DNA from 3 places in the Streptomyces sp. NPDC005281 genome. Region 1 is predicted to be linked to each of the others. Evidence: riboswitches for the same ligand, from Rfam matches in the RefSeq annotation. Region 1 holds a riboswitch; each other region holds the start of a gene.

Region 1 (7,772 bases):
GGTGCCCCGGTCGCGCCTCACGAGGAACAGGAACGCCTCCGCCACGGCAGATCTTCCCCGGACGCCCCGGAATCCCCGCTCTGGATCGCCCGGGTGATGGTTGCGCAGATCTCGTCCAGCTGGCACACCTGCTCCGGGGTCAGGTGGTCGAAGATCGCCGTCCGGACCGTCTCGACATGCCCCGGAGCGACCCGCTCAAGCAGGGCCATGCCTTCGTCGGTCAGTACGGCCACGTGCCCGCGCTTGTCGGTGGGACAGCCCTCCCGGCGTACGGTGCCGTCCTTCTCCAGCCGGGTCACCGCGTATGTCAGCCGGCTGCGCGTGATCTTCTGGGCCTCGGCGAGGTCGGTCATCCGCAGCCGCCGGTCCGGTGCCTCGGACAACTTGGCCAGGATGGAGTAGTAAAGGTGGGGCATCCCCGCCTCCGCCTGTAGCCGGCGGTCGATGGCGTCCTCCAGGAGGGAGGTCGCGGAGAGGTACGAGCGCCAGGCGCGCTGTTCGGCGGCGGAGAGCCAGCGGGTCGTCATGAGACCAGTCTAGGTATTGTTTAAAACTTGAACCACTGTGTGCGTGTGACCGGAGGATGCGTCCCGATGCCCCGTCCCTACGTCCTGCTGTCCGCCGCCGTCTCCCTCGACGGTTTCCTGGACGACACCGGCCCCGAGCGGCTGCTGCTCTCGGGCCCGGCCGACTTCGACCGGGTCGACGAGGTACGGGCGTCCAGCGACGCGATCCTGGTGGGCGCCGGCACGCTGCGCACGGACAACCCGCGTCTGCTGGTCAACTCCGCCGAACGGCGGGCGGCCAGGGTCGCCGGCGGCCGCCCCGAGTACCCGCTGAAAGTCACCGTCAGCGGATCGGGCGAGCTCGACCCGAAGGCGCAGTTCTGGCACACGGGCGGCCAGAAGGTCGTCTACACGACGGACGAGGGCGCGCCGCGTGCTTCCGCCCTGCTGCACGGTCTCGTCGGAGTCGACGTCGTTTCGACCGGACCCGAGCTCGACTGGCGTGTGCTGCTGGAACACCTTCACGACGTACGGGGGGTGCGCCGCCTCATGGTCGAAGGCGGCGGCAAGGTCCACACCCAGCTCGTGCGCGAGCAGCTCGCCGACGAACTCCAGCTGGCCGTCGCCCCCCTCTTCGTCGGGCAGCCGGACGCGCCGCGGCTCTTCGGGCCCGGTGAATACCCCCTGGGCCGGATGCGGCTGACGGAGACACGGCCCGTCGGCGACGTCGTACTCATCCGCTACGTCCCCACCGCGCCCGGCACCGGCCCGCTCGCCTCCGCCGCGGACAGGCACTGGCTGGAGCTGGCCTGCGAACTCGCGGAGCTGTGCCCGCCCTCGAAGACCGCGTTCAGCGTGGGCGCCGTGGTGGTCGCGGCCGACGGGACCGAACTGGCCAGGGGCCACTCCCGCGAGGGCGAGGACCCCGTCGTGCACGCGGAGGAGGCCGCCCTCGCCAAGATCGACCCGGCCGATCCGCGGCTGGCCACCGCCACGGTCTACAGCAGCCTGGAGCCGTGTGCCCACCGCGCCTCCCGGCCCGCCCCGTGCGCTCGGCTGATCCTCGGCGCAGGTGTGCGCCGGGTCGTCACCGCCTGGCGTGAGCCCGACACCTTCGTCACGGACGCCGACGGGAACGGGCTCCTCGCCGCCGCGGGCGCCGAGGTCGTCGTCCTCCCCGAGTACGGGGACCGCGCCCAGGCCCCCAACCGGCATCTCCTGACCCGGTAGAGCCGGGTGCCCACGGCACCGGAGGGGCGTGATTGAACGGGTGTGCTTCGGGTCCCGCGGATGGCGTACACTAATTTCAACGACGCGGGGTGGAGCAGCTCGGTAGCTCGCTGGGCTCATAACCCAGAGGTCGCAGGTTCAAATCCTGTCCCCGCTACTGAAGACCAAGGGCCGGAACTCGGATTCACGAGTTCCGGCCCTTGGTGTTTGTTCCCCGGTTTGCGTCCCGCCGGTTCTTCCGGGCTTTCCGGCACCTTCTTCCGGCCCCGGCCCCTTACGGCTTTTCAGGGCCGCGGTTTCTCCGGCCCGGTCCCGATTCCCTCCGGCGGACGCCGTTCTCCCCCGGTCGGGCCACACCGGTCGCCCGCCGCCCCCGCACCGGTTCTTCTGGACGGGTGGGGCAGCCAGGAGGTGAGCGGCGGACCGGACACCCCGATGACCGGGCCCGGCCGCCGTCCCCCGGTGCCCGGCGGCCGGGGAACGCCGTGCCGGCCGGTCCTGCGGGAGCCTGCCCCCGCAGGATCGTGCGCGCCCGCGCCTTCGTCCGGATCCTGCCCGCGCTGCTCGTCACCGCAGGGGTCCTCTACGACTACTTCACCCCGGCGGAATTCACCGCCGCCCCCTTCTTCACGGCCGCGCCCCTGGTCGCCGCACCCCTCTACTCGCTGCGCGGCACCGTTCTCGCCGGTGTACTCGCCGTCGGCGCGGTGCTCGTGGTCCATTTCCTGCTCGGGATCGTCCTGCACGTCGACGCGGTCACCGAGGTGGTCACCGTGACGACTGCCGCCGTCCTGGCCGTCCTCATCAACATCCTGGTCAGGCGCGGCGACGAACGGCTCGCCTCCGTCCGGGAGATCGCCGAGTTCGCGCAGCGCGCCGTGCTGCCCGAGCCCGAGGCCCGGATCGCCGGGCTCGAGGTCGCGGCCCGGTACGAGGCGGCGCAGGAGGACGCGTTCATCGGCGGCGACCTGTACGCGGTGCAGGACTCCCCGCACGGCGTACGACTGGTCGTCGGGGACGTACGGGGAAAGGGGATGACCGCGGTGGCCGCCGTCGCGACGGTGGTCGGCGCGTTCCGGGAGGCCGCCGAGCAGGAGGCGACGCTGGAGGGCGTCGCGGGGCGCCTGGAGCGGGCCCTGACGCGCGCGGGCACCCGGCGCGACGGCGTCGAGGCGGCCGAGGGGTTCACGACCGCCGTCCTCGCCGAGATCCCGCACGGCGAGGACGTCGTACGTGTCGTCAACCGCGGCCATCCACCGCCCCTGCTGCTGCGCCCCGACGGCACGCTCGCCGTCCTCAGCGCCGAGGTGTTCGCGCTGCCTCTCGGGATGAGCGAGCTGGGAAGCCCGCACGCCCCGACGGTGCAGGACCGCTTTCCGCGCGGGGCGACGCTGCTCCTGCACACCGACGGACTGTCCGAGGCCCGCGATCCGCGGGGGGAGTTCTACGATCCGGCGGCCTGGCTGGCCGGACGCGTCTTCCACGCGCCCGACGAGTTGCTGACCGCCCTGGTCGAGGCGGCTCGCCGGCACACGGGCGGCGCTCTGACGGACGATCTGGCGCTGCTCGCCGTCCGGCGCGCGTGACGGGTGCCCGCGACGGCCGCCCGCGAACAGGCCGTCAGGGAAGCACGTGCAGGTGACATGCGGCCAACTCGCCCGTTTTTCATCGCTCATGACCCCAAAGTCCAAGCCAAAAGCCGTTAATGATCAGTCGGAACAGCTTGGAATTCGATGCCCGGGTCTATTAACGTTCGATAACGCAGCGCGGCCGTTACAGCCGTCACAAGAGGTGGCTCCGTGCGCACGCGCGGAATCCCGCAAGGGAACCGGGGACCCATCCCATGGGGTGAATCGAGCGTAACCCGCCGTGCACGCACGGTGGCAGTACGCCCGTAGGAGACCTTCCTGCTCCGAACCCGTCAGCTAACCCGGTAGGCGGCAAGGAAGGAAAGGAGTGCGCCCACGTGGCGTCAAACCGGCCCGCTCAGCCGACCTCGTTCCCGCCGAATGACACACACACCTTCGGCTATGCCACGGACGAGGGGCCCTGGGAGGAGTGGAACCCCACCGAGGATTCCGTCGCTCCCGTCCGCGGCCGGCACCGCACGGGCAAGCAGCGCGGCGGAGGACTCGCCCGCAGCTCCACGGTTCTCGGCGTCGGTGTCATAGCCGCCGTCGGAGCGGGCGGCATCGCCAGCGCCGCTCCGGGCAAGCCGCCCGTCTCGATCTCGCTGCCCGACCTGTCGTCGGTCACCGCCTCGGCCAAGGCCCTGATATCGGACGGCGGGTCCAGCGCCCCCAAGGGCTCCACCACTCCGCTCACCGATGCCGGTCTGACCAGTGCCGACGCGGCCCACGGCGCCGGCGACGCCGGTGAGGCGCTGCGCGACCGCATCATGCAGCAGGCCAAGTCGCAGCAGAACCACGCCGACACCGCCACGCAGCAGGCCGCGCAGACGGCCGCCGCGAAGAAGGCCGTCGCACTCGCCGCCAAGCAGCAGGACGACGCCGTGGCCAAGGCCACCGCCGTGAAGCAGAAGGCGGAGGAGGCGGCCAAGGCGAAGGCCGAGAAGGAGCGCCTCGCCGAGCTCGCCAAGAGCTACTCGCTGCCGACCTCCTCGTACACCCTGACCTCGCGCTTCGGTGAGGCCGGCTCGATGTGGTCCTCCGGCTACCACACCGGACTCGACTTCGCGGCGCCCACCGGAACGCTCATCAAGGCGATCCACAGCGGCACCGTGACCGAGGCCGGCTGGGCGGGCTCGTACGGCTACCGCACGATCCTCACCCTCGACGACGGCACGGAGCTGTGGTTCTGCCACCAGTCGTCGATCAGCGTCGGCGTGGGCCAGAAGGTCGCCACCGGCGATGTCATCGGGCGGGTCGGCGCGACCGGCAATGTCACCGGGCCGCACCTGCACCTCGAAGTGCACCCCGGCGGCGCCGCCACCGGCATCGACCCGATGGCGTGGCTCCAGAGCAAGGGCCTCAACCCCTGATCTCCGGCAGCCCTGTCGTCACCCCCCCCGACTTCAGGGCTGTCGGTCAGGCAGGTGAGCACACCGGCGTGGGACCCGGCCGTCCCGAGGTGATTGCGGAATACATCCATCCGGCCCGGGCGTTGAAGTCCCACATGACTTCTCTCCGCAAGCTCGGTTCGTCCGACCTCGAGGTCTTCCCGCTCTCCCTCGGGGGCAACGTTTTCGGCTGGACGGCCGACGAGACCCGGTCCTTCGCCGTCCTGGACGCCTACGCGGCGGCCGGCGGCAACTTCCTCGACACGGCCGACTCCTACTCGGCGTGGGTCGAGGGCAACGAGGGCGGCGAGTCCGAGACCGTCATCGGCAGGTGGCTGAAGAGCCGCGGCAACCGCGCGGACATCGTGGTCGCCACCAAGGTCAGCCAGCACCCCGAGTACCCGGGTCTGTCCGGTGCCAACATCAAGGCGGCGGCCGACGCCTCACTGCGCCGCCTGGGCACCGACCACATCGACCTCTACTACACGCACTTCGACAAGCCGGAAGTGCCGGTCGAAGAGATCATCGGCGCCCTCGACGAGCTGGTGAGGGCCGGCAAGGTGCGCCACATCGCCGCCTCCAACATCTCGCCGGAGCGGCTGCGGGAGTCCCTGGAGTTCTCCGACCGGGAGGGCCTCGCCCGCTACGTCGCGCTCCAGCCGCACTACAACCTGGTCTCGCGCGACACCTACGAGGGCTCCCTGCTGGACGTCGCCTCCACGGCGGGTCTGGCGGCCGTCCCGTACTTCGCGCTCGCCGCCGGGTTCCTCACCGGCAAGTACCGCCGCGGCGCGGAGGTCGACTCGCCCCGGGCGGCCGGCGCGGCCAAGCACCTCGGCACCGAACGCGGGCCGCGGGTCCTCGCCGCCCTCGACGAGATCGCCGGGGCCCACGGCGCCGCCGTCCCGACGGTCGCCCTCGCCTGGCTGGCCGCACAGCCGACGGTCGCCGCGCCGATCGCCTCCGCCCGCACGGTGGAGCAGCTCCCGGCCCTGCTGGCCGTCGCGGACCTGGTGCTGACGGACGAGGAACTGACGCGGCTGTCGAAGGCGTCGGCGTAACGGCCGCACCCCGGCGGCCGAGTCCGCGGCGCGCGCCGCCCGGTGGTGTCCACCGCGCGCCGCGCCCGTTCCCCGCTAGGAGCGGTACGGGTTGTACGCGGGATACGGGTTGTACGCGGGATACGGTGCCGGCGCGGACGCCTGCGCCGGCGGACCGTACGGCTGCGCGGGCGGGGCGACGTACCCGTACCCGGGGCCCGGCCAAGTCGACGGCACGGGCAGCGGTGCCGTGATGCGGGCCGCGTAGGCGAGCGCCGGACGGGCGATCTCCCGGCGGCGCCACAGCTCCTCGAGCAACTCGCGCTCGCGTACGACGAAGTCGGCGCCCGCCCGGCCCCGGCGCCCCTGGTGGCGCAGGAACGCCAGCGAGGTCGCGTACGCCTCGTACTCCGCCACCGAACGTGCCGCGCTCTTCCCGAAATGATGACCGGCGTACTCGCGGGCGATCTGCCGCGCCCGCATCGAGCCGAGCGACCAGGGTTCGGCCGCGCCCAGCCAGCCGGCGGCGGTGTACACGGGCAGTTCGGTGCGGACGGTCCGCAGCTCGCGCTGCCGGGTCCACACGACGAGCCAGGTCAGCAGCCCGAACGCGGGCACCATGAACGCGGCGTACACACCGAAGAACCCGAACCGCCCGAAGCCCGACGAGCTGTTCCAGACGGCGTGCATGCCCATCGCGAGGAGCAGTCCGGTGAGCGGGAGCAGCACGCGGCGCGCGTGGTGGCGTTCGGCGGACAGCGCCGCGACGCCGAAACCGATGCCGGTCAGCACGGTGAACAGCGGATGCGCGAAGGGTGACATCACCACCCGGACGAAGAAGGTCGCCGCGGTGACGGAGGCGAGTCCGCTCTCCCCGCTGAGCTGGTCGGTGCCGAAGGCGGTGCCGAGGTAGAGGATGTTCTCGGTGAAGGCGAAGCCGGTGGCGGTGACCCCGGCGATGACGACACCGTCGACGATCCCGGTGAAGTCCCGTCTGCGGAAGAGGAAGACGAGCAGGACGGCCGCCGCCTTCGCCGACTCCTCGACGACGGGCGCTATGACGGTCGCGCCGAGCGTGTCGGCGCCGGAGGGGCCCGCGGTCGTCATGGCGATCCAGCGGGTCGCGAAACTGTTGGCGACGATCGCTATGAGCGCGGCCGCGCAGGCGCCCCAGGCGAAGGCGAAGAACAGGTTGCGCCAAGGCCCCGGCTCGACCCGGTCCAGCCACCGGAAGGCGGCTATGAGCAGCGGCACGGGGAACACGGCCAGTCCGAGACCGACCAGGAAGCCCTCGGTCCCGGTCTGTTCGCGGACGAGGGCGAGGATCACCAGGCCCGACATCGCGAGCAGGGTGATCAGCGCTCCGTAGCGCACCCAGCCGCGCTGCCACCAGTGCGGATGTCTCGGCGCAGGTCCGGCGGGGATGCCGGGCTGTGTCGGGTACGGAGAATGGATGGCCACGGCATTGACCCTAACGAGGGAAGGCGTGGCCCGCGACGGTAACCGGAGCCCCCGGGATTTCCCGGCGGACGCCGACGGATGTGTGCGGGTCAGTCGCCCGAGGTGTGCTGGTCTCGAAGCTGTACGCGCCGGAAGAGGAGGTCGTTCACCACATGACCCTTGTCCAGTCCCTGGCCCTCGAAACGGGTCAGCGGCCGGAACTCGGGACGCGGCGCGAAACCGCCGTCCGGCACGGTGTTCTCGAAGCCGGGGTGCGCGCTCAGTACTTCCAGCATCTGTTCGGCGTACGGCTCCCAGTCCGTCGCGCAGTGCATCAGCGCGCCCGGCGCGAGCCGGGTCGCGGCGAGATCCAGGAACTCCGGCTGGATCAGGCGCCGCTTGTGGTGCCGCTTCTTGGGCCAGGGGTCGGGGAAATAGACGCGCAGGCCGTCCAGGGACGCGGGCGGGAGCATCTCGCGCAGCAGGATGATCGCGTCGCCGTTGGCCACACGGATGTTGGACAGGCCGCTGCGCTCG
Region 2 (7,772 bases), on a different contig from region 1:
TGCCGCCGTGCTCCGCCCAGGACTCCGCGGGATCGGCCGGCGCCTCCACCGAGTACATCCAGGCGATCTTGTGGCGCAGCTGGGCGAGCGCGGAGGTCAGGGCGGAACTGCCGGACGCCTGCGCGAGCGTTTCGTGGAACCAGCCGCCCAGCGAGCGCAGATCCTCGCTGTGGCCTCGCCTGGAACGCTCCTGCCCCAGCCTGACCAGGCCGCGCAGCACCTTGAGATGGGCCTCCGTGCGCCGCTGCGCGGCCCTCGCGGCGCCCAGCGGCTCCAGCAGCATGCGCATCTCCAGGAGGTCCGCCGCCTCCTGCTCGGTGGGCTCCGCGACACACGCGCCCGCGTGCCGGCGGGTGACCACGAAGCCCTCGGCCTCGAGCGTGCGCAGAGCCTCGCGCACGGGGACGCGCGAGACGCCGTACCGCCGCGCCAGCAGTTCCTCGGTGAGCCGGCCGCCGCGCTCGTAGACACCCGCGACGATGTCGTCACGGATCGCCGTGCACACCGAGTGCGCCGGAATACGCATGACCGACCTCCGCTTTAATCCCCGTGAAACGCCGTCCATTGACGCTTCTTCAGTGACTCTATTGCAGGAAGCCTGAATTTCCGATGGCAGGCCGGAATCCATGGATATTTTTTGGACAGACGGCCGCGGAAACGATGATGCCCCGGCTCGGTGAGCCGGGGCATCGAAAGCGGTGAAGAAGCCGCGAAGCGGTCGTCAGACGTTGACGCCGTGCGAGCGCAGGTACGCGACCGGGTCGATGTCCGAGCCGTACTCCGCGGTCGTACGGGCCTCGAAGTGGAGGTGCGGTCCCGTGGTGTTGCCGGTGTCCCCGGAGAGGCCGATCTGCTGCCCAGGGGTGACTGTCTGCCCCACGGACACCCCGATGGACGACAGGTGGCCGTACATGGTGTACGTGCCGTCGTGCATCTTGATCACGACTTGATTGCCGTAGGCGCCGCCCCAGCCGGCCGTGACGACCGTGCCGGCGCCGACGACGTGGACCGAGGTGCCGGACGCGGCGTGGAAGTCGACGCCGGTGTGGCTGCCGGAGGACCAGAGGCTGCTGCTGGCCTTGTAGCCGGTGGAGACGTACGAACCGGTGATCGGCATGACGAAGGTGTTCAGGCGCTTTCGCTCGGCCTCGCGGGCGGCGCGCTCCTTGGTCTCACGAAGCTTCGCGGCCTGCTCCGCGGCCTGCTTGCGCGCGGTCTGCTCGGCCTGCTTGCGCGCGGCGGCCTCGTCGGCGGCGCGCTGCTGCGCGAAGGCCTGGGCGTCGATCTGGTCGGCGACCGTGTCGTTGAGGGTGACGGCCTGGGTCAGCCCGGTCTGCTCGACGGAGGCTTCCGCGGCGAACGCGGGGGCGGCCAGGGTTCCGATCACGCCGGTGGTGGTGAGCGCCGCGACCCCGACGGCGGTCGTGGTGGTGCTGTGCACCCGGCTGCTCGTACGACGATGCTTGCCGGTGCCACAGGTGAACGCCATGTAGGGGCTGATCCTTTCCTTCCCTCTCGCCTACCGGGTTAGCTGACGGGTTCGGAGCAGGAAGGTCTCCTACGGACTCCCTCCGAAGAGGGCGTCCGATTCACCCCAGGGACTGCGTGGGTCCCCGGCTCCCCTGACTCGCGTCACGGGGACTCGGCGATGACTGTCCGGTGCCGCGGGCGCGGCGCACTGCATGACGAACAGCCGCCCCGACGCTAGACGGGGCCTCTTTCGAACAACAAACGGATCACGATTTTTGTAACGCATCCCACAGGGCAGAAGGGCAACCAGCATACGAATGCGGACATCTTGGGGGCTGTGGCGAAAAAGGGAGGGCCCTGACGGCTCCTCAGCCGTCAGGGCCCTCCCGGGGCGCACGGGTTCTACTCGGCGGCCACCACGGTGACTTCACCGATTCCGAGAGCCCTGACCGGCTCCGCGATCTGCGCCGCGTCGCCGACCAGGACGGTCACCAGACGGTCCGTCGGGAAGGCGCTCACGGCGGCCGCGGTGGCCTCCACCGTGCCGGTGGCGGCCAGTTGCCGGTAGAGCGTCGCCTGATAGTCGTCCGGCAGGTGCTGCTCGACCTGGTCGGCGAGTGTGCTCGCGACGGCCGCCGCCGTCTCGAACTTGAGGGGTGCGACACCCACCAGGTTCTGCACGGCGACGTCGCGCTCCTGGTCGGTCAGCCCCTCGGCGGCGAGGGTGCGCAGCACCTTCCACAGGTCGTCGAGCGCCGGACCGGTGTTGGGGGTGTCGATCGAGCCGCTGATGGCGAGCATCGCGGCGCCCGTGCCGTCCGGCGCGGAGCGCAGGACCTGCCCGAACGCCCGCACGCCGTAGGTGTAGCCCTTCTCCTCGCGCAGGACGCGGTCGAGGCGCGAGGTGAGGGTCCCGCCGAGGCAGTACGTGCCGAGGACCTGGGCGGCCCACACACGGTCGTGCCGGTCGGCACCCACCCGGCCGATGAGCAGCTGCGTCTGGACGGCGCCGGGGCGGTCGACGACGATCACGCGGCCGGTGTCGTCGGCGCTCACCGGCGGCACGGGAAGCGGTTCGGCGAACGAGCCCGTCCAGGAGCCGAGCGTGTCGGCGAGCAGCTCGTCGAGCTCGACATCGGTCAGGTCGCCGACGACGACGGCGGTGGCCGTGGCGGGGCGCACGTGCTTCTCGTAGAAGCCGCGTACGGCCGACGAGTCGATGTTCCGGACGGTCTCCTCGGTGCCCTGGCGCGGGCGTGCCATGCGCGCGCTCGCCGGGAACAGCTCCTTGGAGAGCTCCTTGGCCGCGCGACGGGCGGGATTGGCCGTCTCGTGCGGGATCTCGTCCAGCCGGTTGGTCACCAGCCGCTCGACCTCGCTGTCCGCGAACGCGGGGGCCCGCAGGGCGTCGGCGAGCAGGCCGAGGGCCTTGGCCAGGCGCGAGACGGGCACTTCGAGCGACAGGCGTACGCCGGGGTGGTCGGCGTGCGCGTCGAGCGTGGCGCCGCAGCGCTCCAGTTCGGCGGCGAAGTCCTCGGCCGAGTGCTTGTCGGTGCCCTCGGAGAAGGCGCGCGCCATGATCGTGGCGATGCCGTCCAGGCCCGCGGGCTCGGCGTCCAGCGGCGCGGCGAGGTTCACCTCGACGGCGACGACCTGCTGGCCGGGGCGGTGGCAGCGCAGCACGGTCAGACCGTTGTCCAGGGTGCCGCGCTCGGGGGCGGGGAACGCCCACGGCTTCGGCCGGCCCGCCTCGGGCTGCGGGTGGAAGTCCATGGTGGCGAGCTCGGTCACTTCGCCGCCTCCTCGTCGGTCTCGTCGGCGGAGTCAGCCGCGTCCGCGGCTTGGGCGGTGGTCGGCTCGTAGACGAGCACCGCGCGGTTGTCGGGGCGCAGGCGGGCCTTGGCGGCCTCCCGGACCTCATCAGCCGTGACGTCGAGGACGCGCTGCACGGCGGTCAGGGCGAGCTGCGGGTCACCGAACAGGACGGCGAACCGGCACAGTTCGTCGGCACGGCCGGCGACGGTGCCGAGCCGGTCGAGCCATTCGCGTTCCAACTGGGCCTGGGCGCGCTCCATTTCCCTGGCCGTGGGGCCCTCCTCGGCGAACCGGGCGAGCTCCTCGTCGACTGCGGCCTCGATGACCGGGACCTCGACGTCGCCGGACGTCTTCACGTCCAGCCACCCCAGGGAGGGCGCTCCGGCGAGCCGCAGCAGGCCGAACCCGGCCGCGACGGCGGTACGGTCACGGCGCACGAGCCGGTTGTAGAGCCGGGAGGACTCGCCGCCTCCGAGGACGGTGAGTGCCAGGTCGGCGGCGTCGCACGCGCGCGTGCCGTCCTCCGGGAGCCGGTAGGCGGCCATCAGCGCGCGTGCCGGGACGTCCTCCTCGACGACCTCGCGCAGCTGCTCGCCGATGATCTCGGGGAGCGAGCCGTCCCGCGGGGCGGGCTTGCCGTCGTGCCCGGGGATGGAGCCGAAGTACTTCTCGACCCAGGCGAGCGTCTGCTCCGGATCGATGTCGCCGACGACGGACAGGACCGCGTTGTTGGGCGCGTAGTTGGTGCGGAAGAACGCGCGGGCGTCCTCCAGGGTGGCCGCGTCCAGGTCCGCCATCGACCCGATCGGGGTGTGGTGGTACGGGTGGCCCTCGGGGTACGAGAGCGCGGTGAGCTTCTCGAAGGCGGTGCCGTAAGGGACGTTGTCGTAACGCTGGCGGCGCTCGTTCTTCACGACGTCGCGCTGGTTCTCCATGGACTCGTCGTCCAGCGCCTCCAGCAGCGACCCCATGCGGTCGGCCTCCAGCCAGAGGGCGAGCTCCAGCTGGTGGGTGGGCATGGTCTCGAAGTAGTTGGTGCGCTCGAAGCTCGTCGTGCCGTTGAGCGAGCCGCCGGCGCCCTGGACGAGTTCGAAGTGGCCGTTGCCGTGGACCTGCTTGGAGCCCTGGAACATCAGGTGCTCGAAAAGGTGGGCGAGTCCGGTCCGGCCCTTGACCTCGTGGCGTGAGCCGACGTCGTACCAGAGGCACACCGCGGCGACCGGGGTCAGATGGTCCTCGGAGAGCACCACGCGCAGGCCGTTGGCCAGGCGGTGCTCGGTCGCTGTCAGGCCGCCGGAGCCTGCCTCAGCTGTGGCCGTGTGACCCATGGGCATGTACGTCCCTTCGATCGCGGAACTGCGTCATTCCTGTCGGTCCTGCCACTGTATGCAAGCGCGCGGACGGCTGGCGCGGTTCCCGCGCCTCGTACGCCGAGAGCGAGACTCACGCGTGCCCCCGGCCCGCTTGGGGAAGCTCCTGCGGAAACGCCGCGAACGCGCTCGGGGCCCGCCGGGCACCGGGCCGCGGGGCTGTCCGGGAGGGGTCCCGGCGACGCCCGCGGAGCGCGCCGGAGGGGCGCTACGGACGGGTCGCGGTCGGCGTTGTCAGTGGGGCGGTCCACAATGGTGCGCGTCAGAACCCGTTCATGCCCCGGCAGAGACCGTGAAGGAGCCGCAGCAGCGATGGCCCGCCGTAGCACGAAGACCCCGCCGCCCGACGACTCGTACGAGGAGAAGATCCTCGACATCGACGTCGTGGACGAGATGCAGGGCTCCTTCCTCGAATACGCGTACTCGGTCATCTACTCGCGAGCCCTGCCCGACGCCCGAGACGGCCTGAAGCCGGTTCACCGTCGCATCGTGTACCAGATGAACGAGATGGGCCTGCGCCCCGACCGCGGCTATGTGAAGTGCGCCCGTGTCGTCGGCGAGGTCATGGGTAAGCTGCACCCGCACGGCGACGCGTCGATCTACGACGCCCTGGTGCGTCTGGCGCAGCCCTTCTCCATGCGTGTGCCCCTGGTCGACGGCCACGGCAACTTCGGCTCGCTCGGCAACGACGACCCGCCGGCCGCGATGCGTTACACCGAGGCCCGGATGGCCGACGCGACGTCGCTCATGACGGAGTCGATCGACGAGGACACCGTCGACTTCACGCCCAACTACGACGGCCAGGAGCGGGAGCCGGTGGCTCTCCCCGCCGCCTTCCCGAACCTCCTGGTCAACGGCTCGTCGGGGATCGCCGTCGGCATGGCCACCAACATGCCGCCGCACAACCTCGGCGAGGTCATCGCCGCCGCCCGGCACCTCATCCGCTACCCGGGCGCCGACCTCGAGACGCTGATGAAGCATGTCCCGGGCCCGGACCTGCCCACCGGCGGCCGGATCGTCGGCCTCTCCGGGATCAGGGACGCGTACGAGTCGGGCCGCGGCACCTTCAAGATCCGCGCCACGGTGTCCGTGGAGGACGTCACGGCGCGCCGCAAGGGCATCGTCGTCACCGAACTGCCCTTCGCCGTCGGTCCCGAGAAGGTGATCTCCAAGATCAAGGACCTGGTCGGCTCGAAGAAGCTCCAGGGCATCGCCGACGTCAAGGACCTCACCGACCGTGCGCACGGCCTGCGCCTGGTCATCGAGATCAAGAACGGCTTCGTGCCGGAGGCCGTCCTCGAACAGCTCTACAAGCTGACGCCGATGGAGGAGTCCTTCGGCATCAACAACGTGGCCCTGGTGGACGGCCAGCCGCTCACCCTGGGCCTCAAGGAGCTGCTGGAGGTCTACCTCGACCACCGCTTCGAGGTCGTACGCCGCCGCAGCGAGTTCCGCCGCACCAAGAAGCGCGACCGGCTGCACCTGGTCGAGGGGCTCCTCGTCGCCCTCCTGGACATCGACGAGGTCATCCGCCTCATCCGCTCCAGCGACAACTCGGCGCAGGCCAAGGAGCGCCTGATCGAGCACTTCTCGCTCTCCGAGATCCAGACGCAGTACATCCTGGACACGCCGCTGCGCCGCCTCACCCGGTTCGACCGCATCGAGCTGGAGTCGGAGCGCGACCGCCTCAACGGCGAGATCGACGAGCTGACCGGCATCCTGGATTCGGACGCCGAGCTGCGCAAGCTGGTCTCCGGCGAACTGGCCGCGGTGGCCAAGAAGTTCGGCACCGACCGCCGGACCGTGCTCCTGGAGTCCGCGGGCAGCCCCGCCCCCACGGTCTCGCTCCAGGTCGCCGACGACCCGTGCCGGATCCTGCTGTCCTCGACGGGACTGCTTGCGCGTACGGCGACGGGTGACCCCTTCGGGGAGGACCCGGACGGCAAGCGCACCAAGCACGATGTGATCGTCTCCGCGGTGCCCGCGACGGCACGCGGCGAGATCGGTGCGGTGACATCCCTCGGCCGTCTCCTGCGCCTGAACGTGATCGATCTCCCGCGGCTGCCGGAGACGGCGTCGGCGCCCAATCTCTCCGGGGGCGCTCCGGTCTCGGAGTTCCTGTCCTCCCTGGAGCCGAACGAGACGGTGATCTGCCTGACGACGCTCGACGAGTCGTCGCCGGGCCTCGCGATCGGCACGGAGCAGGGTGTCGTCAAGCGTGTGGTGCCCGACTACCCCTCGAACAAGGAGGAGTTGGAGGTCATCACGCTCAAGGACGGCGACCGGATCGTCGGTGCCGTGGAGCTGCGCACCGGCGAGGAGGACCTGGTCTTCATCACGGACGACGCCCAGTTGCTGCGCTACCAGGCCTCGCAGGTACGTCCGCAGGGCCGTGCGGCGGGCGGCATGGCGGGCGTCAAGCTGACGGACGGCGCGAAGGTGATCTCGTTCAACGCGGTCGACCCGGCCGTCGAAGCGGTGGTGTTCACGGTGGCGGGTTCACGCGGGACGCTGGACGACTCCGTCCAGACCACGGCCAAGCTGACTCCCTTCGACCAGTATCCGCGCAAGGGCCGCGCCACGGGCGGGGTGCGCTGCCAGCGGTTCCTGAAGGGCGAGGACTGTCTGTCGCTGGCCTGGGCCGGTCCGACGCCGGGACGCGCGGCGCAGAAGACGGGCATGCCCGTCGACCTGCCGGAGATCGACCCGCGCCGTGACGGCTCGGGCGTGTCGCTGGGCAAGCCGGTGTCGGTGGTGGCCGGCCCGGTGTAGTCCGGGGCCTGCCCAGTGGGCCGACGGGCCCGGTGCGGTCCGGGTCAGCCCTCCGGGTTCGGCTCCTGTACGTAGCGGAGGACGCCCCACATGCCGTGTTCATCGGCATGCGGGGCGTCCTCCTTGCATGCCTCCAGCTCCTTGGCCAGCGCCACCGTGTCGATGCCGGAGCCGATGAGGACGAGCTGGGTGAGCCGCTCGCCGGCATCGGCCCAGGGCTCCGGGTAGAAGCGCAGGAACCGCCCGACGGCATGCACGGCATACCGGTTGCGGGGGTCCTGGACGCCGAAGTCGACGTAGCCCTTGATCCGGTAGAGCCCTTCGGGCCTGCTGTCGAGGAAGGCC
Region 3 (7,772 bases), on a different contig from region 1:
TGCTCCCGCTGCCGCTCCAGATCACCGATCTGGGCGCGCTGGGAGACGTACTGCCGCATCGGGTACGCGAGGGCGACGATCAGGGAGCACAGGACCATGGCGAGCAGCGCGGCCCGGCCGGTCAGCCGGGAGCGGCGCGCCTGCCGCTTGGTCTGGGAGCGGTAGACCCTGGCCGCCGTCTGCTCGCCGAGCAGCTTCAGCCTGGTCGAGGTGGAGAACCGGTCCCGGTCCTTCACGGCCATGAGTCCCGCCTCCCCAGTACCGGCCCGCCGAGCGGGCCCGTCACGTGCGTACGTCCCCGCACACGGTACGGGACCGGGTACGGGGACGTACGGAGGACGCATCCTGAGCCGTGCGGGCTCAGTGCTTCAAACGATGGGCCGTGCGGGCTCAGCCCTTGAAGCGGGGGAACGCCGAGCGGCCGGCGTACACCGCGGCGTCGTCGAGGATCTCCTCGATGCGCAGCAGCTGGTTGTACTTGGCGACACGGTCCGAGCGGGCCGGGGCGCCGGTCTTGATCTGACCACAGTTCACCGCGACCGCGAGGTCGGCGATGGTGACGTCCTCGGTCTCGCCGGAGCGGTGGGACATCATGCACTTGAAGCCGTTGCGCTGGGCCAGCTCGACGGCGTCCAGGGTCTCGGTCAGCGAACCGATCTGGTTGACCTTGACGAGCAGGGCGTTGGCGGAGCCCTCCTCGATGCCGCGGGCCAGACGCTCCGGGTTGGTGACGAAGAGGTCGTCGCCGACGATCTGGACCTTGTCGCCCAGCTTGTCGGTGATGACCTTCCAGCCGGCCCAGTCGTCCTCGTACAGCGGGTCCTCGATGGAGATGAGCGGGTACGCGGAGACGAGCTCCTCGTAGTACTCGGTCATCTCGGCGGCCGAGCGGGACTTGCCCTCGAACTCGTACTTGCCGTCCTTGTAGAACTCGGACGCGGCGACGTCGAGCGCGAGCGCGATCTGCTCGCCGGGGATGTAACCGGCCTGCTTGATGGCCTCGACGATGAGGTCGAGGGCGGCGCGGTTGGACTCCAGGTTCGGGGCGAAGCCGCCCTCGTCGCCGAGGCCGGTGGACAGACCCTTGGTCTTCAGCACCTTCTTGAGGGTGTGGTAGACCTCGGCGCCCCAGCGCAGGGCCTCGGAGAAGGACTCCGCGCCGATCGGGGCGATCATGAACTCCTGGATGTCCACGTTGGAGTCGGCGTGCGAGCCGCCGTTCAGGATGTTCATCATCGGAACGGGCAGCAGGTGCGCGTTCGGGCCGCCCAGGTAGCGGAAGAGCGGCAGGTCGGACGCCTCGGAGGCGGCGTGCGCGACGGCGAGCGAGACGCCGAGGATGGCGTTGGCGCCGAGCGAGCCCTTGTTGTCGGTGGCGTCCAGGTCGAACATCGCCTGGTCGATCAGACGCTGCTCGGTGGCGTCGTAGCCGACGAGCTCCGGGCCGATCTGCTCGATGACGGCGAGGACGGCCTTCTCGACACCCTTGCCGTGGTAGCGGTTGGGGTCACCGTCGCGAAGCTCGATGGCCTCGAAGGCTCCGGTGGAGGCACCGGAGGGAACGGCGGCACGACCCGTGCTGCCGTCGTCGAGGCCGACCTCGACCTCGACCGTGGGGTTGCCTCGGGAGTCCAGGATTTCCCGGGCTACGACGACGTCGATGGACGGCACGAGCATCTCCTTATATGGGATGTGACGCGGGTACGCGGGGCCGGCAGCCCCGCGGGATGAGCCTAACCGGCTCACGGGGATCGGCCAGCGATCGACCACCCCTTGAGCGGAACTGAGCCTACATATTGTTCCTGAACGGAACAAAAAAAGAAATAAAAAACCCCGCTCCGGCGCGTGCGGGGGAACACGCGCCGGAGCGGGGAGCCCGTGGGGACGGGGGGCCTCACCCGGCCTCGGATGCGGAGGCCGTGCGAGGAAGCCGCGGTTCGGCCGAAGCCGTGCGGCGCCGGCCGTGCGAGGGGGCCACGGACCGGCGGAGCCGTGCGGCGCGCGCCGGGATCGGGACCGCCCTCCGCCGAAGGCGGCCAGGTCAGCCGGCGTGCCGCACCGCTCAGTGGAGGTGCAGCTGCTGGCCCGGGTAGATGAAGTCGGCGTCGGAGACGATGCCCTTGTTCAGCTTGAACAGCTTCTGCCAGCCGCCCTTGACGTGCTTCTTCTCGGCGATGGAGCTGAGGCTGTCACCCTTGACGACCTTGTACTCGCCGTCACCCTTCTTGACCTTCTTGCCGGTCGGCGTGGTGACGGTCTTCTGGACGGCGGGGCGCTCCGCGGAACGGGCGGCGTGCTGCTCCGTCGTACGGGTGGCGGGGGCGCTCTGCGAGCCGCTCGAGGAGGAGGTGGAGGCGGGGGCGGAGGCGGACGGGGCCGCCGGGGCCGCGCCGCCGTCGTTCGGGGTGCTCGACAGGCCGGTGCCGCAGGTCGGCCAGGCGCCCTTGCCTTGCGCGGCGAGGACCTTCTCGCCGATGGCGATCTGCTGCGACTTCGAGGCCTGGTCGGCGGTCGAGGCGTAGGCGGTGCCGCCGTACGCGGCCCAGGTGGAGGTCGAGAACTGGAGGCCGCCGTAGTAGCCGTTGCCGGTGTTGATCGACCAGTTGCCGCCGGACTCGCACTGGGCGACGGCGTCCCACTCGGAGGTGGTGGCGGCGGAGGCGTTGCCGGCCGCCATCAGCGGGGCGGCGATGGCGACACCGGTGACACCGGCGAGCGTGGCGACGCGGGTGGCCTTGTTCGGGCGGCGGTGCTTGCCCTTGCTGGAGAACAGCATGGAGAGATCCCCTCACCGACGCCTGCGAGGTGAGCTGTCGGGTTCGGGCCGGTGTAGTTGCCCGGCCACGCGCCTTCGTTCCCGTCTCCAGGACACTCGGCACGCGGCTTCACCCCAAGCCGTTCCCGGATGCCTCTCGACTCCCGGGCCCGGCACTTACCTTGGGTCCCCCGCTCCTGCCTACGGCGCATGACGCGACGACTGTTCCCGTACGGCCGTTGGCAGGATTCGGCGTTGCGACCGTCGGAGCCCGCTGTGGCGAGCGGTCACGACCGTAAGCAGTCCATAGGCGGAATTTCAAAGACGATCAGGGCTTCTGAGACTCATGTCTCACTCGCACCAAACCGGACATTCCGCAGCGAAACGTGACGCGAACTCCCGCTGCCACTAGGCCGTTTCGGCGACGACGGCAATGCTCCGACCAGGGACGACGAGGCCGGGACCGCTGTCGGCCGCACCCGGGTCCACGGCGGACAGGTTGCCCCAATCGTCCTGGGCGCCAGGGCTGTCGGAAGAGTCCCAGAGACTGCCAAGGACCTTCGCGGCGTACGAGTCGTCGACGGTGTCGCTCTCCACGCTCGCGGCATGCCGGCCGGCCGAGCTGTCGGCGCCACCGCCGGTCGCGGTCTCCGCGGCCTTCCCGCCGCGGTGCCGCCCACCGGAGTCCGGAGTCTCGGAAGCGCTCGAAGAGGCTTCCTTCTGACCCGGTTTGGCCGATTCGTCACTCTTGCCGGTCGTCGCACCCGAGCCGTCGGAACTCTGCGAGGCGCTGGGGGTCGGGGTGCTGTCGGCCGCGCCCGACGAGTCACCCGAAGCGGACGAACCGGTCGAAGGGGACGAGCTGGGCGAAGTCGCCAAACCGGATGAAATGTATGAACCCAAGTCGCCCTCGCCGTTCGACGAGTCGGCGGCCAGACCCGTGTCGACGCTGACCTCGCCCGAGCCCTTGCTGAGCCCGGAGAGCGGCCCGCAGGTCGGCCAGGCCTTGAGACCCTGGTCGGCGAGCACCTTCTCGGCGACGGCTATCTGCTGCGAGCGGCTGGCCTGGTCGGCCGTCTGCGCGTACTCGAGACCGCCGTACGTCTCCCAGTTGTCCTGGTCGAGCTGAAGGCCGCCGTAGTACCCGTTGCCCTGGTCGGCGCTCCACGCGCCACCGCTCTCGCACTGCGCCACCCGGTCCCAGGTGGTCCCGTCGGCCGCGCTGGCACTCGTCGCGGCGAGCAGCGGAATGACGATCGCAGATCCGGTCACTCCCGCGGCGACGATGAGCGCCGGGGCCTGACGAGGGCGACGGTGACGGCCGTTCCCGGAGAGCATGCGCAAGCCTTTCGAGTGACAGCGGGGAGCACCGCGGCTCCTGCTAAGTGAGAAGCAGAGGCGCCGCGTTGATGGGTGAACGTAGTCGCAGTCGATCGCTGGTTACAAGTCGATGCAGTACAGATCACGCGAAGATCACAGATTTGATGGACCGTCACGTTCCGGTAGCCCCGAAGAGGCCTTTTCCGGTATGCGGAAGAGCCCCTTCGGCCGCGGCGCCGAAGGGTCGGCGATGAACCGATCAAGGCCTATTTGACCGGGGTGAACTCCACCGGAAGCGTGCGCAATCCGCGCATAATGAGCCCTCCGCGCCAGCGCAAATCAGCCGATTCTCCAGCGAGTTGCAGGTCGGGAAGACGGTTGAGGAGCGTACCCAGCGCGGTCTGCCCCTCCAGCCGGGCGAGCGGCGCGCCCAGGCAGTAGTGGATGCCGTGGCCGTAACCCAAGTGCTGAAGGTCACGTCGTGAAAGATCGAGCGTGTCCGGCTCTTCGAAGCGTTCGGGGTCACGGTCCGCCGCCGCGAGGACCACGAGCACGGGGTCGCCGGCCGCGATGTCCTGTCCGCCGATCCGCACGTCCTCGGTCGCGAACCGCCACGTGGCCAGCTCCACGGGCCCGTCGTAGCGCAGGAGTTCCTCGACACCCGTCTCCAGCAGCCCGCTCTCCCCGGCCGCGAGGGAGGTCTGAAGGCGCTCCCGCTGCCCGGGGTGGGTGAGCAGGGCGTGCATCCCGTTCCCGATGAGGTTGACCGTGGTCTCGAACCCGGCGAAGAGCAGGATGAAGGCCATCGCGGCGGCCTCGTTCTCGGTGAGGTGCTCGCCGTGGTCGGAGGCGCGGATGAGCCCGGAGATGAGGTCCTCGCCGGGCGCGGGCTCCGCGGTCAGCGCCTCGCGCTTGCGGTGGATGAGCTCGGCGAGATATCCGCGCATCTTCTTCACGGACCGGGCGACCCCGCCCCTCGGCCCGCCGCCGTGCCGGATCATCATGCCCGCCCAGTCCCGGAAGTCGTCCTGGTCCTCGCGCGGGACGCCGAGCAGGTCGCAGATGGCGTAGATGGGGAGCGGGAAGGCGAACTCGTGGATCAGGTCGGCGGAACCCCTGCCCTCGAACCCGGCGATGAGCTGATCCGTCAGCTCCTGCACCCGCGGGGCGAATTCGGCGACGCGCCGGGGCGTGAACGCCTTGCTGACGAGCCGCCGCAGCCGGGTGTGGTCCGGCGGGTCGATGTTCAGCAGATGCGTCATCAGCTCGGCCTTGCGCTCCCCGGGAATCCCGGTCCGGCCCTTCGCGTGCTCGGGCCCGTCGTGATGCGCGGGATTCTTGGACAGCCGCTGGTCGGCGAGCGTCGCCTTGGCGTCGGCGTACCGCGTGACGAGCCAGGCCTCCACGCCGCTGGGCAGCCGGGTCCGGTGCACGGGCGCGTGCTCCCTGAGCCAGGCGTAGGCCGGATAGGGATCGGTGGCGAACTCCCAGGTGAAGAGTTCGGGGGCGGCGCTGGAGGAGGCTTCGTGCTCGGTCACTCCCCGACGGTATCGGCAGGAAGCGGCGGTCCCATGCTCGCAGTGCGCACGGGAGACGGCCCCCTCCCGTCAGCGGGGCCGGCAGAGGACGGCACACCCTCTGGCCGCAGGGCCGACAGCGGACGGCCCCCTGGCCGCAGGGTCACGTGGGGAGACTGCTCCCCTCCGGATGCCCGGCGATCGGAAGGGGGTCCGGCGCGTACGGCGTCGGCGGAGACCACCCCCGCCCGGCCCCCGCCCCGCACTCGCCGTGCTCGCCGTGCTCCCGCCCAGCCCTCGTCGTGCCGGCCCGTCGCCCGCTGCCCGCTGCCCGTCGCGGCCCTAGGCCCCGTCCTCGTCCTTGCCCTCGTCCTTGCCCTCGCCCTCGTCCTCGCCCTCGCCGTCGTGCATCTGGCCCTCGGCGTCGCGGCCCGCTTCCGTGAAGCCCTCCGCCCCGCGGATCGCGTCACGGTATGTGCGGGCCGCCGCCCGCAGTGCCGCCTCGGGGTCCACGCCCTCGGCCTCGGCCCGGACGGCCATCGCCAGCAGTTCGTACCCCACGCCCTCGCCCGCGGGCAGCGGGACGTCGAGTCCCGCCGTACGCGCCCGGGACGACAGCTTCGCCGACAGCGCGAGGCCCGGCTGGCCGAGCGGGACGCCCTGGGTGACGGAGGTGCGCCGCTTCTCCTCGGCCTTGGTGCGCAGCCAGTGCTCCTTGACCTCCTCGGGCGTGGTGGCCGTCTCGTCGCCGAAGACATGGGGGTGGCGGTGGATCAGCTTGGCGACGATCCCGCCGGCCACGTCGTCGATCGAGAACGGGGCCTCCTGGTCGTCCTCGGCGATCCGGGAGTGGAACACGACCTGGAGCAGGACGTCACCGAGTTCCTCCCGCAGCTCGTCCCGGTCACCTTCCTCGATGGCCTCGACGAGCTCGTACGCCTCCTCCAGGCCGTACTTCGCCAGGCCTTCGTGCGTCTGGCGGGACGACCAGGGGCACTCGGCCCGGATGCGGTCCATCACCTGGACGAGGTCGAGCAGCCGGGCTCCCGGCAGGTCGTACGAGGCGGGCAGCAGCTCCAGGTCGGGCATCCGTATGCGGCCGGAGCCCGCGAGGCCGGCCAGACCGTCGGTGAGCCGGGATTCGCCCTCGCCGGTGGCGACCACGACCACCGTGCGGCCGCCCGCGCACGCGTCGACCAGTTCCCGGGCGGTCGGGGACTCCTCGTCGACCCCGATGCCGGCCTCGCGCAGATACGGCACCTGCGGGTGCGCGCCGTCCGAGCACAGCACCCGGTCGGCACCGTGCAGCGCCTGCCAGGCCTGCCAGGACAGCAGACCGGGTGCGACACGGTGGCTGGTGGTGAGCAGGACGACACGGCCGGCGCCGCCGTCGCCTCCGGCCGTCACATCGGCTGCGGTCCGCTCACTGTCCTGAGCGGCCCCCGTCGGTTCACTGGTTGCGTTCACCCCCCGAACGTAACCCACCCCGCCGACACCCCCGGGGTTGTCCACAGGCCCCCCGGAGGAGGCCGCCGGTCCACCGGCCCAGCGGCCCCTCCCCGACGGGTTACGCGGGCTGCTGCTGCGCCGCCGCCGCGGAGACCTCACGCAGCCACGGCGTCTTCGCCTCGACGCGGCTGCTCTTCTGGACGTCCCAGGCGCCGTAGCGCGGGTTCAGGTCGACGTGCAGCTGCTTGGAGGCGGTGGACATCGCCTTCCAGAAGGCGGCCTTGCCGTCGGTGGTGTTCATGTCGACACCGAGCGCGGCGGCGAGCTTGCGGGCCTCGATCTCGGTGCGCAGGCTGTCGTCGAGGCGCTTGGGCGCCACTCCGTAGTTCGACAGCCAGGCCGTCTCCAGCGCCTTCGAGCCGCCCGCCTGCTGTTCGAGGGCCGAGCGCATCTGCTGGGAGTCCTTGCGGGTGACGGTCACGCCGGCGTTCTTGGCCGCCCGGTCCAGGACCCGGTCCAGGACCATGCCGTGCAGGGTGTCGCGGGTGAGGGTGCCGGTGCTCGCGACGACCTGCGCGTACTGGGCGTCGTCCTTGCTGGCGGCCCGCTGCGCCGAGCGCACCTCGTCGACCCGGCCCTCCAGTTGCGAGACGGTGATCCGGCTGTCGCCGACGACGGCCGCCGCGCCCGGATGGGCATCGCTGCCACAGCCGGTGAGCACGGGGGCCGCT

The links. Region 1 has a riboswitch for cyclic di-AMP ahead of ABZV42_RS06975 (M23 family metallopeptidase). Riboswitches for the same ligand answer to the same signal wherever they lie in the genome.
Region 2: another riboswitch for cyclic di-AMP. It lies ahead of ABZV42_RS14095 (peptidoglycan DD-metalloendopeptidase family protein); the one in region 1 lies ahead of ABZV42_RS06975 (M23 family metallopeptidase).
Region 3: another riboswitch for cyclic di-AMP. It lies ahead of ABZV42_RS00425 (transglycosylase family protein); the one in region 1 lies ahead of ABZV42_RS06975 (M23 family metallopeptidase).

What each region holds. Positions count from the first base shown of each region.
Region 1 is NZ_JBEXGX010000003.1:398,438-406,209, forward strand. Features, by position in the region: gene ABZV42_RS06955 (MarR family transcriptional regulator) at 18-527, opposite strand; gene ABZV42_RS06960 (dihydrofolate reductase family protein) at 594-1,736, shown strand; tRNA gene ABZV42_RS06965 (tRNA-Met) at 1,820-1,893, shown strand; gene ABZV42_RS06970 (PP2C family protein-serine/threonine phosphatase) at 2,222-3,322, shown strand; cyclic di-AMP (ydaO/yuaA leader) riboswitch at 3,535-3,691, shown strand; gene ABZV42_RS06975 (M23 family metallopeptidase) at 3,703-4,737, shown strand; gene ABZV42_RS06980 (aldo/keto reductase) at 4,872-5,816, shown strand; gene ABZV42_RS06985 (PrsW family intramembrane metalloprotease) at 5,892-7,256, opposite strand; gene trmB (tRNA (guanosine(46)-N7)-methyltransferase TrmB) at 7,346-7,772, opposite strand, start outside.
Region 2 is NZ_JBEXGX010000008.1:158,638-166,409, forward strand. Features, by position in the region: gene ABZV42_RS14090 (GntR family transcriptional regulator) at 1-526, opposite strand, end outside; gene ABZV42_RS14095 (peptidoglycan DD-metalloendopeptidase family protein) at 722-1,489, opposite strand; cyclic di-AMP (ydaO/yuaA leader) riboswitch at 1,502-1,658, opposite strand; gene ABZV42_RS14100 (pitrilysin family protein) at 1,873-3,261, opposite strand; gene ABZV42_RS14105 (pitrilysin family protein) at 3,258-4,619, opposite strand; gene ABZV42_RS14110 (DNA topoisomerase IV subunit A) at 4,968-7,427, shown strand; gene ABZV42_RS14115 (GTP-binding protein) at 7,472-7,772, opposite strand, start outside.
Region 3 is NZ_JBEXGX010000001.1:98,652-106,423, forward strand. Features, by position in the region: gene ABZV42_RS00415 (septum formation initiator family protein) at 1-242, opposite strand, end outside; gene eno (phosphopyruvate hydratase) at 391-1,677, opposite strand; gene ABZV42_RS00425 (transglycosylase family protein) at 2,063-2,776, opposite strand; cyclic di-AMP (ydaO/yuaA leader) riboswitch at 2,781-2,974, opposite strand; gene ABZV42_RS00430 (transglycosylase family protein) at 3,164-4,027, opposite strand; gene ABZV42_RS00435 (cytochrome P450) at 4,342-5,613, opposite strand; gene ABZV42_RS00440 (nucleoside triphosphate pyrophosphohydrolase) at 5,935-7,059, opposite strand; gene ABZV42_RS00445 (SurA N-terminal domain-containing protein) at 7,160-7,772, opposite strand, start outside.